DNA from 2 places in the Endozoicomonas sp. ALB115 genome. Region 2 is predicted to be linked to the other one. Evidence: predicted binding sites of a transcription regulator. Region 2 holds the regulator's gene; the other holds the start of a gene.
The links. Region 2 encodes sigma-54, which starts transcription at its own class of promoters, with help from an activator protein. Its sites were predicted from a motif close to TGGCACNNNNNTTGCTNT; they were not measured.
Positions count from the first base shown of each region.

Region 1 (3,427 bases), on a different contig from region 2:
TGGGGCGATGGGGGAGGTGGTTGCTCTGCCTGGCCGGAACATTTCACCGGAGGATGTGCAGGATGCGGATGCTTTGCTGGTTCGGTCCGTGACTAAAGTGAGTCGGCAGCTGGTGGAAAACAGTTCACTGAAGTTCGTCGGTACTGCCACCGCAGGTTTTGATCATATCGACCGGGAGTATCTGGCCAGCCGGGGAATTGCTTTCAGTCATGCGCCGGGTTGCAATGCCACGGCAGTGGTTGAATACGTTCTGGCGGCTTTGGATATTCTGGCAGAACGAGACGGTTTTGAACTGCGTGATCGAACAGTCGGCATTATCGGCAAGGGGCAGGTGGGTGGTCGTCTGTATCAGATGATGGAGCGGCTTGGGGTAGAAGTGTGTGCCTGCGACCCCTGGCTGGCATTGGCAGAAGGCAACAGTGGTCGCTATGTCAGTGTTGATCAACTGATTGCATGTTCGGATGTCATTTGTCTGCATACCCCGCTGATAATGGATGGCCCATATCCAACCCACTATCTGATCGGTGAGCAGCAACTCAAGGCAATGAAGCAGGGAACGGTGTTAATTAATGCAGGGCGGGGGCCTGTGATTGATAATGCCGCTTTAAAGCAGTGTCTGGGCGAGCGTGACGATCTGACCGTTGTGCTGGATGTCTGGGAGTATGAACCCGATGCTGACCCGGAATTGATGACTCGGGTCGATATTGCGACCCCCCATATTGCCGGATACAGCCTGGACGGAAAGATTCGCGGTACGGAAATGATTTACAAGGCACTGTGCCGGCACTTTGGGCTTCCTGCCAGGGTGCGTCTGCCTGCGATTACGCCATTGCCGGTACTGAAACAGATGAAGTTCAGTGAGGGAATGACCTTTTCAACCACCTGTTCCAGGGCGATCCGTTCTGTTTACGACATTCGTCGTGATGATGCCACGATGCGCAAGGGGCTGATAAGGGCTGAAGAATCTCAACGCAAGCTGACGTTTGATTTGCTGCGTAAGGATTACCCGGAACGTCGGGAGTTCAGTACACTGCGAGTGGAGTTGAAAGACTGTGCACCGGAATTAGTGCATATCTTTCAGGCATTGCAGTTCAGGATTGGTGATGAACTCTGAATGGAGTTCATTCTACTCTCCTAGGAGGCTGACCGAGAATAGCGCCCGTAGCGAGGATGGCAGAAAATTGAGGATAAAAAGTCGGAAATTTTTAGTAAATAGTGGTTCTATTTGCTAAAAAATTCCGACTTTTTAGACCAATTTGCTGCCACCGCAGTAGGGCAGTCTATTCTCGGTCAGCCTCCTAGATATTCAGAAAGTCCTGCCAGCAAACCAGGAGAGTTTTAAAGTCATCCAGGCCACAGTGGCTGATGGATTCATGGTCGTAATAGTCCAGGTCTTCCATCTCTTCACAGTCCATTTCGGTATCCAGCAGGGCGGCCCGAACTTCGGCGTGATCCCGGGTCAGATGAAGGCGATAATCTGTGCCATCATCAAAATATTCCCAGCGCTGTCCTTTCTCCAGACTTTCAACCACCAGTAACAGGTGCTCCAGTTGTTGCCTGTTACTGCCCAGCTCTTCGGTCAGCCAGATGCCCATGGCTTCATGGTCCATGGAGAACTGAGCTTCCGGACGACCGGAAAAGTTGCGCTGGAAATGATAGTCCATAGTGGTGTGATATCAGAGAAACCAATAAAAGCGGGAAAGCTATTTTAGAAGGCTGCGCAGGTTTGCCAATAAGTAGTTCAATCAAAATTAATCAATAATCAGGTTTCATCGACCTGAATTCTCTGAAACTTTAAAAGCCTCCTATGCGCCAGGTCAACTGGCAAGCGGGTGTGAGTACTGAAGCGTTCTTTTGCAGTGATGCCTCAAAGCAGTGTGATGCACCAGAATTATTCCCTGAATGTCGTTCACTTACATTTTTGGTCTTATTTTGGTGCATGGATTATCGATGGCCGGAAACCTGAAGGCATTTTGCCACCGGCAACAAGCTGCCGCTCCGGCAAATCCTGTTGTGACAGCGCTTTGCGTGTTTTGGCATATCCCCTGCATGTGGGGAGGAAGAATTTGGTTTATTAAAAGGGGAATTAGCCGAAATGAGCGGGAAACAAACCCTGGTAGTGGTCGGTAATGGCATGGTCGGTCACAGCTTTATGGAAAAACTGGTGGCTGCTGGTGGATTAGAGCAATACCAGGTGGTTGTTTTTGGTGAAGAGCCCCGCCCTGCATACGACCGTGTTCATCTGTCCGAATTTTTCAGTGGTCGCAGTGCAGAAGATCTGTCCATGGTGCCTGACGGTTTTTATCAGAAACACGGCATTGACTTGATTCTGGATGAAGCAGTTATTGCCATTAACCGTGATACCCGGGAATTAACCACCAATAAAGAGAGACGTATTCATTACCACAAACTGGTGCTGGCTACCGGTTCTTATCCTTTTGTGCCGCCGGTACCGGGACATGAGCGGGACAACTGTTTTGTCTATCGCACCATTGAGGATTTGCAGGCCATTGCCAAAGCGGCTGGCAGCAGCAAGGTTGGCACCGTGGTTGGTGGCGGGCTGTTGGGGCTGGAAGCCGCCAAAGCGTTAAAGGATCTTGGCCTTGAAACCCATGTTGTTGAGTTTGCGCCCCGCTTGATGGCGGTCCAGGTGGATGATGGCGGCGGTGCCATGCTGCGACAGAAAATTGAAGCGTTGGGTGTGCAAATCCATACCGGCAAGAATACACGGCTGATTACCGATGGTGAGGGGACTGTCCATCAAATGCAGTTTGCTGATGGTGAGGTTTTAAACACCGATATTGTGCTGTTCTCGGCGGGTATTCGCCCTCGGGATGAACTGGCAAAACAGGCCGGGCTGGTGAGGGGTGAACGAGGGGGGATCGTTATCAATAACGACTGTCTGACCTCGGATGAATCGATTTACGCCATCGGTGAGTGTGCATTGTGGGATAACCGGATATTTGGCCTGGTCGCTCCCGGTTACCAAATGGCCCAGGTGGCGGTTGATCATATAACCGGTAAAGACAGCAGCCAGTTTACCGGCGCAGATATGAGTACCAAGCTCAAATTGATGGGGGTGGATGTTGCCAGTATTGGTGATGCCCATGGCAATACGAAAGGCTCCCTCAGCTATCAGTTTATCGATGAGGAAAAACAGGTTTATAAAAAACTGGTGGTTTCCAAAACCAAAAAGCGGGTATTGGGCGCGGTGCTGGTGGGTGATGCAGACGACTATGGCACGTTACTGCAAATGATGTTGAATGGCATTGTGCCACCGGCCAATCCGGCTGAGTTGATTTTACCTCAAAGCGATGGCAGTGCCAGTGCCGGACTGGGTGTTGCGGCACTGCCGGAGACTGCCCAGATCTGTTCTTGCTTTAATGTCAGTAAGGGGGATCTGGTCGATGCAGTGGCCGCAGGTTGC
Region 1 covers NZ_JBLYZG010000012.1:72,398-75,824, forward strand. The annotation lists gene pdxB (4-phosphoerythronate dehydrogenase PdxB) at 1-1,114, shown strand, start outside; gene ACO6VE_RS07990 (YacL family protein) at 1,299-1,664, opposite strand; gene nirB (nitrite reductase large subunit NirB) at 2,096-3,427, shown strand, end outside.
Region 1: a site for sigma-54 is predicted at 2,035-2,052, ahead of nirB (nitrite reductase large subunit NirB). Genes of this name have one in related genera too.

Region 2 (3,427 bases):
ACAAAAGATAAGAGCATTGTGATCAGTTGAACCTTTCAGGCCATCATTACCTATGATGGCCTTTTTTGTCACGTTATTCACTGTTCACTCATAGTACGATAGAGCATTGTCGTATTGGTAGCCGAACGTATTTTCTGAAGGGTCAGGGCAGAATGAAATCGCCCGGCCAGCGTCCTTAAAATTTCAAGATGTTCCTGGTTTTCGCCTTCTGGCACGATCAGCGCGAATACCAGATCAACGGGCTCACGGTCCACCGCATCAAAATCAACCGGTTCCGCCAGTCGTATAAAAAGACCGATAGGCTCCGGGCAGGCTTTGCAACGACAGTGGGGAATAGCCACGCCATCACCCAGTCCGGTGGTGCCAAGACGCTCCCGGGCAACCAGCGCTTCAAACAGTTCTTTGGCATTGATTTCGGGGGCATCGCTGCTGATGCGTTCAGCGATAAATTCCAGGATTTTCTTTTTGCTGGCCCCGTGCACCCCGTCAAGGGTGCGCTCGGGGGTTAGGATGCGGTGAATAATCATGCTGAATAAGAATGGCAACCTGATAAATCAAAGGGCATGGCCACTGGCACCCTGTTGCCTGTCCAGGGCTTTCTCTTTTCGTTTAACCAGCTGCCGATCCAACTTGTCCGAGAGCAGGTCAATGGCTGCGTACATGTCTTCGTGCTCGGCGGTGGCATTAATCTCGGCCCCGCGGGTATGCAAAACGGCTTCTGCTTTCTGCACCAGCTTTTCGACGCTCAGGGTCACCTGTACATTGGTGATATGGTCAAAATGTGAACCAAGACGCTCCAGTCTTTTGATCACATAGTCGTGCAGAGCTTCTGTTACCTCGACATGATGCCCACTGATGTTGACTTGCATGTAACGCTCTCCTGAATCCCATTATCCAGATAATCACCAGTCCGCGGGATTTTTCGTACTGGCTGAGTTCGATTCTATCACTGTCGGTGCAGCTTGGAATGCCCTGAGACAAAAAAAACTGCTTTTTGAACGGTGTATCAACGGAGCTTGTGTAAAAAATTCCGGAACACTGTTTCAATGTGATTGATGGGCGTCCCTTATCAATACCTATCAATGACATCCAAACTCCATTCGTCCTGAGCGGAGTCGAAGGGCGTAAGCACCATGCCCTGAATAAAGACTGTGCCAATCACCTTCCGTCCGTGCATCCAAGCGGAGCCGAAGGACGCTCAGGGTAAACGGAGATTGCACACATCAAACTCCTCAAAATGATGTACTAAGGCACTAACTGCTTACGCTCATTGGATGGCGGAATATTCATGGACTCACGGTATTTGGCAATGGTGCGCCTTGCTACCTTGATGCCCTGATCCCCCAGAATCGCTGCAATTTTATTGTCACTGAGGGGCTTGCGCGGTGTCTCTTCAGCAATAAGTTTGCGGATATGGGCCCGAATGGCCGTGGAGGAACACTCCCCCCCTTCCGTGGTGCTGACATGGCTGGAAAAAAAGTACTTCAGCTCGTAAACACCCCGGGGAGTATGCATGTACTTCTGAGTAGTGACCCGGGATATCGTCGACTCATGCATCCCCACCGCCTCGGCAATATCCGCCAGCACCAGGGGTTTCATGGCTTCATCCCCTTTTTCCAGGAACTCCTGCTGATAGGTAATAATCTGGCTCGCCACTTTCATCAATGTTTCATTGCGACTTTGCAGGTTTTTCAAAAACCAGCGGGCTTCTTGCAGATGGTTCTTCATGAACACATTGTCGCGGCTGTTATTGGCTCTCTGAACCATGGACGCATAATTATTATTAATACGCAGTTTGGGCAGGGCGTCGGAATTCAGTTCCACCGTCCAGCGTTCCCTGATTTTCCGGACGGATATATCCGGAACCACATATTCGGCTTCTGTCTGATCAATGGTGCTGCCGGGTTTTGGGTGGAAGCTCTGAATCAGGCTGAGGGCTTCTCGCAGCTGGTCTTCTTTCAGTTTGGCATGACGCATGATGCTGGCATAATCACGGGTGCCAAGGGACTCAAGGTAACGGGTGAGCAGTTTTTCTGCATTGTTGAAATGGGGTGTTGAGGGCGGCAGCTGACGAAGTTGAACCAACAGGCACTCTCTAAGGTCAACACTGCCACAACCCACCGGATCGAATTGTTGCACCCGGTGTTGCAGCACATGGATCTCTTCAATCTCCAGATCGTCCAGTTGGGATTGAAGAGAGACAAACAGGTCATCCAGCGTGCAGGTTAAATACCCATCCGGATTAACCGCCTCGATGATCGCCAGACCAATCAGCCGGTCCCGGTCGCTCATGGGCACCATATCCAGTTGCCATTCCAGGTGATCCTGAAGTGACTCCACAGCGGAGGATTTTGCCAGGGGGTCATAATCATCGTCACCGCTGCTGGCCGGCAGGCTGGAATACACGTCGTCCCAGGCGGAGTCCACGGGCAGTTCATTGGGAATGCTGTCTGACCATTCCGCCATCTCCTGAGGCTCAGGTTCTGAGGCTTTTTCGCTCAGATCAACGAGCTCTTCCCGTCCTTCAGTGCTGCTGGCGGTGTCCTCTGTCTGGCTATCGTCGGACTCCAGCATGGGGTTGGACTCCAGGGCCTCCTGAATCTCCTGCTGAAGATCCAGGGTCGATAGCTGTAGCAGCCGGATGGCCTGTTGCAGCTGCGGCGTCATGGTCAACTGCTGGCCCATCTTGAGCTGTAAGGAAGGCTTCATAGGCAACCGTATACCTTTACTTCGTTGTCCGTGGAGGCTGCAGAGGCTTACTCTCCATGTGCGGCTGATTATAAACCCATAGACGTTTCTGAAACCATAGCTTTAGCAAAAAATGTGCAAAGATTGAATACGATGAAATTACGTGTGTTTTTGTGTGGCTTATAAGCGCTTTCCGCCTTTAAAGTTCGGTCATAACGACTGTCAGAATGGTTAAAAAAAACTACCCGATCATTATTTGACATTGGTCATTTACAACCAAAAGTTCAAGAAATAACCTGCGCGAAATTTAGCCATTTTCAGGATTCCCCTGTGGATATACTCATCGTCATACCCGTAGTTGCACTGGTTATATACGCCATCGTGAAGAACTACAGTGCATCAGCCTCGCTGGCTATTGCCGGTATTGTCCTGCTAAGTGCCGCCGCGTTGATGGGGATAAAAGACATTCTGCCAGCGGCCAAGGCCACCGGTTTTATCCCCTTTGACCTGTTTCAACTGATGAACACGGTATTCAGCTTCCGCATGGCCAGCCTGGGTCTGACCATCATGGCCTGTGGTGGTTTTGCCAGCTACATGTCCCATATCGGTGCCTCAGAAGCGCTGGTTCGACTGGCCGTTAAGCCCATCAGCCGTTTTCGCTCACCTTATATGGTACTGGCACTGTGTTATCTGCTCAGTGTTGTGCTGCAAATGTTCGTCACCTCGGCAACGGGTCTCG
Region 2 covers NZ_JBLYZG010000011.1:28,603-32,029, reverse strand. The annotation lists gene ACO6VE_RS07285 (PTS sugar transporter subunit IIA) at 78-527, opposite strand; gene hpf (ribosome hibernation-promoting factor, HPF/YfiA family) at 555-869, opposite strand; gene ACO6VE_RS07275 (RNA polymerase factor sigma-54) at 1,246-2,709, opposite strand; gene dcuC (C4-dicarboxylate transporter DcuC) at 3,019-3,427, shown strand, end outside.